Regions from separate parts of the Cytobacillus sp. QJM3NY_8 genome, predicted to be linked through region 1. Evidence: predicted binding sites of a transcription regulator. Region 1 holds the regulator's gene; each other region holds the start of a gene.
What was found. Region 1 encodes LexA, which represses DNA repair genes until DNA is damaged. Its sites were predicted from a motif close to CGAACATATGTTCG; they were not measured.

Region 1 (3,281 bases):
ACACTTTCTTATTTACTCTAAGTTGGTGGGTAGCCTTAGCGATGTTACTTGTCCCATGGATTTTATGGGCATTTTTTCGGGAAAAAGAGAGTTCTGCCCGTTTGTTATTTGCAGCTTTTATAACGATGATAATCTCTACAACCATTGATGGATTAGGTGTTGACTTTGGTAAATGGGCCTATCCGATAAAGGTTATCCCAATACCAACGATCAGCTACTCATTTCGATATGGAACTGTTCCAGTAGCTATAATGTTATTAATTCAATTCAAACCAAATATTAATCCAGTAGTAAAGGCTGTATTGTTCGGTGGGTTTGGTGCTTTTGTAGGAATGCCTATCATGGCAATGCTGCACTTATATAAAAAAATCGATTGGGCCTTTACTTATTCCTTTTTTATCTTAGTTTCACTATACTTAATTGCCCATTGGTTTAGCAGAAGGAGCAGTTTTGAACAAATAGTTAAAGAGTAAAAAAAGCAGGATTTCGCCCGGCAATGGTCTGTATATATGTCTTGATCGCAAGTGCATCCCTGGGAGCAAGAACAGTACAAGTGCACTTATTAAGAAAATCCGAAATCCCCTGTTTGCTTGAGCAGGGGGGTTTTATAAAAATCAAATACAAAAACCCCGTTTCTAAGTGAACGAGGTTTTAACTAATTTGTATTTCCCTGCATCTCTATTCTTTATGTCTGATCTTTAGGAAATCGAGACATGTCAGCAGTGCATCTCCTCCAAATCCTGCAATCACCGCAAGGAGCACTACCTTTAAGGCAGAGTCAGGATCTGAAGATACGACCAAAAAAACAGCCGCTAAAGCCCCCATGATTACTTCTTCAAAGACCCCCAGATAGATGAATTTTTTTGTCCTTCTGGGTTTGACCATTTTGCCTTCTTTCCGAATATGTCCAACGACACCGACCAGCCCACCAATCAACAAAGCGAAGGTAATGTTCAAAAACATTTTTTCTTCACACTCCTAAAGTCGAGATTTTGGACAAGCGACCTTAGGTTGATTCTCGGTGTATTACCATTATATAGAAAGTGGCTATAAAATAATATGCATAAAAATACCGAATTTTCTGAATAATAAAATAGTCATACATGACTGTAACTTAGTACCAACAGAAAAGGTATCAGTTACTTTCGTATGATTTCGCTAATAGCATCAGGTAATAGGAACTGATAACCTTCTTAAAATTGGAAAAAATAAAAAGCAGGCAGTGGCTGCCTGCTTTTTATTATTCTATTAATGCATATGGCGGTATACACCTATAACTTTGCCAAGGATGGAAACATTTCGAAGGATGATAGGTTCCATTGTAGAGTTTTCCGGCTGAAGCCGGATATAGTCTTTTTCTTTAAAGAATCTTTTGACAGTTGCTTCATCTTCCTCTGTCATGGCAACCACGATATCTCCATTATTAGCAGTGCTCTGCTGTTTGACGATGACATAGTCGCCATCAAGGATTCCGGCTTCAATCATACTTTCACCCATGATTTCAAGCATGAATACATGCTCATCAGCTGGTGCCATTTTTTCTGGAAGCGGGAAGTATTCTTCAACATTTTCAATGGCTGTTATCGGCTGCCCTGCAGTTACTTTACCGACGATCGGAACATTGACTGCACTGACCTTATGGATGTGAGAAGACTCGTCCAGATCTAAAATTTCAATGGCGCGCGGTTTAGTAGGATCCCTGCGGATCAGCCCTTTGCTTTCAAGACGGGCGAGATGGCCGTGAACTGTTGAGCTTGAAGCCAGGCCGACTGCTTCCCCGATTTCCCTTACAGAAGGCGGATAGCCTCTCAATTTAACTTCCTCTTTAATAAACTCTAATATATCTTGCTGCCTTTTTGATAATTTCACCATCTTTACGCACCTCGTATGTTTTTGTTGTCTCAATTATAGCATCAATTACCATATGATACAAACATAAGTTCGAATTTTTATTGACACAAAACAAATGTTCGGTCTATAATAAAAACATCAAATACGAACATACATTCTTTTAGAGGTGGTATATCATGCTGAAAAAATTGTGGAAATCATATTCTTATGCTATTATTCTCTTCGTTTTAAGCCTGGCAGCATCGTTTATTATGCTCATTCAGATAGAGACACCTGATACGGAAAAGTTTGTGAAAGTCACTGTTGCAGAAGGTGACTCTTTATGGGAAATTGCTGAGAGTTTTTCGGCTGAACATTCGCTGTCTACAGATCAATTTATTAATTGGGTCGAACAAAATAATGAGATAGCGGCAGGCAGGATTTTTCCGGGCGATGAAATTGTTATTCCAGTAAAAGCACTGGATGACGAGCCTTATAAAGAGCTTGCCAGTTCAGACCTTTACGAATAAGGAGAAGTTATGAAAGCAATTATTTACTGCAGGGTTAGTACAACAAAGGATACTCAGGAAACGTCCCTTTCAAGACAGGAAGAAGAGCTGGTGAATCTGGCGAAAAAGCATGATTTTGAAGTAGTCAAGGTGATACGCGAACAGGCCAGTGGATATGACCTTGAAAGAGACGGTATATTGGAGCTTTTAGACTTAATTAAAGAAAAGGATATCAAGGTTGTCCTCATTCAGGATGAAACCAGGCTGGGGCGGGGTAATGCAAAGATAGCGATACTCCATTGCATCCTAAAGGAAGAAGTTCAGCTGTACAGCATTTCGAATAACGGCCAGCTCGAGCTTTCGGAATCAGATTCGATGGTGCTGAACATTGTGGGGATGGTAGAAGAATATCAGAGGAAGCTTCATAACATCAAAATTAGACGCGGCATGCAGCGGGCTGTTGATAAAGGATACCGCCCCGAGAAGAACTTAAGCAATCAGGGAGCAAATGGCGGCAGGGAAAGAATAGAGGTACCGATAGAGGAAATTGCCCGGCTAAGGAAAAACGAGTTAACATTTGCAGAGATTGCTGCAACACTCAGGGGCTTTGGCTATAATATCTCAAAAGCAACAGTCCATAGAAGGTATAAAGAGTATATGGAATCACTTGCTGAATAGAGCACTTTTCTTGTCAAAAGTGTTCTTTTTTAGTATGATGGCAGTTGAGTTTCAGATTGTTCCATATCTGAAGCTATTGTATAATAAAAACTTCTATTAGAACATCCAAAGGTAAACTTTTGATATAAAGGAGCTTTAATATATGCTGCCAAAACAAAAACTTGCCCGAATTAATGAACTGGCAAAGAAGGCAAAGGAATCAGGTTTAACAGAAGCAGAAGCAAAAGAACAGACTTCTCTCCGCAAAGAGTATTTGGAGACTTT
Region 2 (3,281 bases), 2.6 Mb from region 1:
ACATGGCCATTCGCATTACGCGCTGCACGTCCAATCGTCTGGATGAGTGAACGTTCCGAACGGAGGAAACCTTCCTTATCAGCATCAAGTATAGTAACGAGAGACACTTCCGGTATATCAAGTCCTTCCCTTAGAAGGTTGATTCCGACTAACACATCGTATTTACCTAGACGAAGCTCTCTGATAATCTCAATCCGCTCAAGCGTTTTTACCTCTGAGTGCAGATACTGCACTTTAATGCCGATTTCTTTTAAGTAGTCTGTCAAGTCCTCAGACATTTTCTTTGTTAATGTAGTGATAAGAACACGTTCATTTTTCTGAATGCGATCCTGGATTTCACCGATAAGGTCATCAATTTGCCCTTCGATTGGACGGACATCAATAGTAGGATCAAGCAAACCGGTAGGGCGGATAATTTGCTCAATCATTTCCGGTGTATGCTCAAGCTCATAAGGGCCAGGTGTTGCCGAAACAAAGACAGCCTGTTTCACATGCTTTTCGAACTCAGTAAACGTAAGCGGCCTGTTATCCATGGCTGAAGGCAAACGGAAGCCATGGTCCACAAGCACGGATTTCCTTGCCTGGTCACCATTGAACATACCGCGGATTTGCGGCAGAGTTACGTGCGACTCATCAATCACAATTAGAAAGTCTTCCGGAAAATAATCCAGAAGGGTATACGGTGTTGAACCAGGCGGCCTTAATGTAAGGTGGCGGGAGTAGTTTTCTATGCCGGAACAAAAACCCATCTCCCTCATCATCTCTAGGTCATAGCGGGTCCGCTGCTCGAGGCGCTGGGCTTCAAGCAGCTTATCGTTTTCTCTTAATTCAGCAAGGCGCTCTTCCAGTTCTTTTTCAATGTTCTGGACGGCGATCCGCATTTTTTCTTCACGCGTTACGAAGTGGGATGCCGGGAAGATCGCAACGTGCTCACGTTCACCCATAATTTCTCCGGTGAGGGCATCTACTTCACGGATCCGGTCTATCTCATCCCCGAAAAACTCTACACGGATACAATGCTCATCCCGTGATGCCGGGAAAATCTCCACTACATCCCCGCGTACACGGAAGGTGCCGCGCTGGAAGTCGATATCATTGCGTTCATACTGAATGTCAACGAGCCTGTGAAGAAGCTGGTTCCTCTCAATCTCCATGCCGGTTCTGAGGGATAGCACCATTTCACTGTATTCTTCAGGAGAACCCAAACCATATATACAAGACACACTGGCAATTATAATGACATCTTTGCGCTCAAATAATGAAGAAGTCGCCGAGTGGCGGAGCTTATCAATTTCATCATTGATGCTTGCATCTTTTTCAATAAAGGTATCTGTAGAAGGCACATATGCCTCCGGCTGATAGTAGTCATAATAGCTGACAAAATACTCAACAGCATTGTTTGGAAAAAAGTCCTTAAATTCACTGTATAACTGTCCTGCAAGTGTCTTATTATGGGCAATGACAAGCGTCGGCTTGTTAACCTCTTGTATAACATTTGAAACCGTGAAGGTTTTTCCCGTTCCTGTTGCACCCAAAAGCGTCTGGTGCTTCTTGCCGGATTTAATTCCCTCCACAATTTTTTTGATTGCCCCAGGCTGATCGCCCTGAGGGGAATATTTTGAGACTAATTCAAATTGATCCTTCACCTATAAGCCTCCCGTTCAAATTACTTTTATCTATATATTAATCACAAACCAGCATTGAAAGAATTTAAGTTCCGGGATGCATGGCTGATTTGTCAGTTTTTTACTCAAAACTCATATCATCATTCTACCACAAAGAGCCTAAAACAAACCAACAATATGCGAACGGATATTCGTTTTTTATTTTTACAGGGAAAATATTGCTTGGGAAATATGCCGAATTATCAAGGGGGGTGTCGAAGCAAGGTTAATCAAACGTTTGATTAACCTCCTGAAATTAAATCAATCGTTTGATTGATATTAATTAATAGCTGATCTTACGCGGACATAAATACAGCTGAAATTTCATTATACAAAAAACCTGTCGATACGTTTGTTCGACAGGTTCCGCAAAAATTATTCCGCACTTGGCTTTGTTTTGGGCTTCAGTTTTTGAGCGTACCAAAACCCGACAGTCAATGAAAGTGCGTCTATAACAATCAAGGCAAATGAATTTGTATACCCTTTATAGACAGAAGCAGCAATCAGTCCCACCGTCAATATAAGCCCAATCACACGATTATAGCTTACTCTCGTAAAGAGCAAAACCAGCAAGCCGGGCAGCAGCAGAGCTGACAAGTATTTTAATGCCAACCAAAACACCTTCTTTTGTTTATTCACAATGATTCAGGGTTTCTAACATTAGAATATCTTTTCATAAGAAGATGTACAAGTTTTTTCAGTGTTATTCCCTATGTTCTATCACATAATAAGAAAAAGTACTTATTATGGAGGAATGCATCATGGCAAGAAGAAAAAGACGCCCGCTTGTGCCGGAATCAAGAGCGGCATTAGACCAGCTTAAAAATCAGGTAATGGCAAACCAGGGATACCATGTTGACAATGAAAATCCCGATGTCGTGAAATATGAAATTGCCGAGGAGGCCGGTGTGCCATTGAAGCCGGGATATAACGGCCGTCTTACATCCAAACAGGCAGGAACAGTGGGCGGGAAGATTGGCGGAAGTATGGTGAAGGAGCTTATTCGGATGGCACAGGAACGGATGAAGGAACAGTAGGTAATCGTGAACTTCGGGAAAAGAATGAGAAAATTGGGGAAACGCGGACTTAATTCACGGAAAATATTCAGCAAATTAAGGAAAGAAACCTCCAAATTGAGGAAAAGACTCACTAGAATAAGAAAAAGCTATCCCGCAAAGAGGATAGCTTTTGTTCTTATTCAGCGGCTTTCCGCTCTAAAAATTCCTGTTTAATGGATTTAAGCAGCTCCTGGTCTGTTACCAGCTGGAAGGCAGTGAGTGCGAGCCCTTTTGCCCCGGTTATCAGTGCTTCGTCTCCTTTTACAGATGCTGCAGCCTCACGAAACGGAACTGTATGGGCAACAAGATCATCTGCACCAATTTTAATATAAGGATGAATGGTTGGCACCACTTGGCTGATGTTGCCTGCATCCGTCGAGCCGATTCCATCTCTGTCCCCTTCAACGACCGTTTCTCCCAAGTCTTCAATCACTTCTTTAAACACTTGGTCATATGTCTTGTTTAACAGCAGGTTATCAACTTCATTTTGAAAAGCAATAACATTGAGCTTTGCTCCGGTTGCCAATGCGGCGCCTTCAGCGACAGCTTTAACCTTCCG
Region 3 (3,281 bases), 1.8 Mb from region 1:
AAATTGGAAGAATGGAATTGCAAAGCTTGTTATCCCGACACCTTTTCCTGTCGGTGACGTTAATGTATATGCAGTGAAAGGGGAAAAGCTGACTCTTGTTGATGCCGGCCCTAAAACGGATGAAGCATGGGAAGCCTTAAAATCCCAGCTTAAAGAGCTGAATTTAACTCCCGGTGATTTTGAACAGGTTGTCCTCACACATCATCATCCCGATCATGCCGGGCTGCTTGACTTTTTCCCTGATAATCTCGATTTGTTCGGGCACCGGGTTAACCAAAGGTGGCTGTCCCGGACGGACCAATTTCTAAAATTTCATGATGAATTTTACATAAAACTGTTCAATGAATTTGGGATTCCTGAAAGTTATTTTTCCTTTATAAATAAGATGAAAAAGACTCTGCGCTATTCCTGCAATCGTACTCTGACGGGCGAACTGGAGGAAGGCAGGCAGCCTGAAGGGCTGGACGATTGGACGGTAATGGAGACACCCGGGCATGCACAGAGCCATATAGGTTTGTTCAGGGAGAAAGATGGTGTATTTCTTGGAGGAGACCATTTGCTTGCACACATTTCTCCTAATCCCATCCTGGAGCCGCCGCTTCCCGGCAATACGGAACGGCCAAAGCCGCAGATTCAGTATAATGAGTCGCTGAAAAAGCTGCAGCAGCTTCCAATATCCCTTTTTTACTCTGGACATGGTGAGGATATTACAAATGTGAATGAGTTAATAAACGAAAGGCTTGGCCGGCAGCATGAGCGGGCAATGAAAGTAAAGGCATGGCTCGAGTCCGAATCGCTCACTGTTTTTGAAGTGTGCCGCCGCCTTTTTCCGAAAGTTTATGAGAAGGAGCTTTCCCTGACGATTTCCGAAACGGTCGCTCAGCTTGACTATTTACATTCAATAGGAGAGATTTATATAAATAAAGAGGAGGAAGCATTCTTGTATTCCGCATCAAAAGAGGTGGTTTGATTTGTCAGACAGATTAAAGAATAAAAATGTGATTATTACAGGTGCATCCGGAGGGATCGGGGCCCAGATGGCTGTCCTTTGTGCCGAGAGGGGAGCGAACCTTGTCCTTCTTGCCCGCAGTTTTGACAAATTGCAGGAACTGCAGGCAGATTTGCTGAGGCGTTTTTCAGTGGATGTTTACATACATAAACTTGATGTTTCGGACACTGACGAGGTCTCGGCTGTTTTTTCCGAGGTACTTGCCCGGTTTGATCATATAGATGTTCTTGTGAATAATGCCGGGTTCGGCGTTTTCCGGGAAGCGCATGAAGCAAACGTTGAAGAAATAAAGGGAATGTTTGATGTAAATGTAGTTGGTTTAATGGCTTGCACCAGCATGGTGCTACCGGTGATGAGGAAGCAGAGGAGCGGCCATATTATCAACATCGCCTCACAGGCGGGCAAAATTGCCACACCGAAATCCAGTGTCTATTCCGCAACCAAGCATGCTGTTCTTGGCTATACGAACAGCCTTCGGATGGAGCTGGCTGACAGCAATGTCTTTGTGACTGCTGTTAATCCCGGACCGATTGAGACAAACTTCTTCAATATTGCCGATGAAAAAGGCACATATGTGAAAAATGTCAGCAAATTTATGCTTAAGCCCGAATATGTTGCGCTCAAGGTAGTTAATGCAATGCTCCGGCCGGTCAGGGAAATTAATCTTCCTCGGTGGATGAATGCGGGAAGCATCGTCTATACACTTTTTCCAGGGCTTTTCGAAAAAATTGGAAAACGTGCATTCAATCAGAAATGAAAAGAAGCCGGAGCAATCGCTTTGGCTTCTTTTTCATTCAAAAATATGGTGAACCAGTAATATACCCGTATACCACATCATTTACTATTTCATGCAGCTCGCTGTCTGCTTCTTTATTTTTCTCCTCTATTACTTTATTGAATATCTCTGCAAATTCCCTGCTCTCAAACGAAATGGAATGGCTGTCCTCGTTATATTGCTTTAAACAGTTTTGAACCATTTTATATATCAGTTTTTTGTTCATTATTTTTGCACCTCAAGCTGATTATACTGGCTTCTGGTAATATCGGCACCTGGCAAAAGAACCTGTTTTAAGAAAAAACGCGTAAAATTTCCATTGAAACCGAACGCATATTCGCTTAATATAATGGGTATACATATATAGAACGGATGTTCTTGTTTGTTTTTATTGGATTCAGGAGATGCCGGCCAGCATAAGCAGGTACGGCGCCTTGCGCTTTTCTGAAGGAGGATGTCGATGTCATGGTTGATTACAGCGCAATGCCGAATAATCAAATTTTGTGTGTTGATATGAAGAGCTTTTATGCAAGCTGTTCTGCTGTCATGCTTGGTCTGGATCCTCTTGATTGCTATCTTGTAATTGCCGGGAATGTGGAACGGAAGGGCAGCGTTGTTCTGGCTGCCTCTCCGCGAATGAAAAAAGAGTTTGGGATAAAGACAGGGGCCCGGCTTTTTGAGGTTCCAAATGATCCGCGCATTAGAATTGAGGAGCCGAAAATGGCGACTTATTTAAGAATCTCCACTGAAATCACCAGGGTGTTTAACCGTTATGTCCCCAAGGAAGCCATCCATACCTACAGTGTCGATGAAAGTTTTATAAAAGTAGACGGTGCAGTGCATCTCTGGGGTGATGCCCAGACAATTGCCTGGAAAATAAAAGATGATATTGAACGGGAATTTCAGCTCCCCTGTGCCATAGGAATAGGGCCTAATTTGCTTATGTCAAAGCTCTGCCTGGATCTTGAGGCGAAAAAAAAGGGGGTTGCTGAATGGACGTACGAAGATGTGAAAGCAAAGCTGTGGAATGTATCCCCTTTAAGGGAAATGTGGGGCATCGGCCGCCGTGTTGAAAAGACATTGAATGGAATGGGGATTTTTACAGTTGGACAGCTTGCCCGCTATGATCTGGCTAAGCTTGAAAAAAAGTTTGGGATTATGGGCAATCAGCTCTATCACCATGCATGGGGTATTGATCTGTCGGAAATAGGGGCACCGATCATGGAAGGGCAGATCAGCTTTGGGAAAAGCCAGATTTTACTGAGGGATTATAAAGAGGAAAAGGAAATTAAGCATGTGGTCCTTGAGATGTGTGAGGAAGTGGCAAGAAGGGCCCGCAGCCACCGCAAAGCCGGAAGGACCATCAGTTTTGGCCTTGGCTACAGCCAGGATGAATTTGGAGGAGGCTTTTACCGCTCAAGGACAGTTGACCAGCCAACCAATATTACGATGGATCTTTATCGCGTTTGCCTCGAGCTTTTTGACGAGAATTATGAG

Region 2: the regulator LexA is predicted to act here: its motif matches at 1,806-1,819, upstream of uvrB (excinuclease ABC subunit UvrB).
Region 3: the regulator LexA is predicted to act here: its motif matches at 2,111-2,124, upstream of AC0VZ9_RS20240 (YqzH family protein).

What each region holds. Positions count from the first base shown of each region.
Region 1 is NZ_CM149681.1:2,089,468-2,092,748, forward strand. Features, by position in the region: gene AC0VZ9_RS10885 (CBO0543 family protein) at 1-473, shown strand, start outside; gene AC0VZ9_RS10890 (DUF4257 domain-containing protein) at 679-963, opposite strand; gene lexA (transcriptional repressor LexA) at 1,249-1,872, opposite strand; gene yneA (cell division suppressor protein YneA) at 2,028-2,360, shown strand; gene AC0VZ9_RS10905 (YneB family resolvase-like protein) at 2,370-3,017, shown strand; gene AC0VZ9_RS10910 (DUF896 domain-containing protein) at 3,160-3,281, shown strand, end outside.
Region 2 is NZ_CM149681.1:4,760,718-4,763,998, forward strand. Features, by position in the region: gene uvrB (excinuclease ABC subunit UvrB) at 1-1,646, opposite strand, end outside; gene AC0VZ9_RS24435 (DUF2198 family protein) at 2,040-2,276, opposite strand; gene AC0VZ9_RS24440 (alpha/beta-type small acid-soluble spore protein) at 2,426-2,701, shown strand; gene AC0VZ9_RS24445 (M20 family metallopeptidase) at 2,859-3,281, opposite strand, start outside.
Region 3 is NZ_CM149681.1:3,922,426-3,925,706, reverse strand. Features, by position in the region: gene AC0VZ9_RS20250 (MBL fold metallo-hydrolase) at 1-970, shown strand, start outside; gene AC0VZ9_RS20245 (SDR family NAD(P)-dependent oxidoreductase) at 972-1,766, shown strand; gene AC0VZ9_RS20240 (YqzH family protein) at 1,804-2,010, opposite strand; gene AC0VZ9_RS20235 (Y-family DNA polymerase) at 2,250-3,281, shown strand, end outside.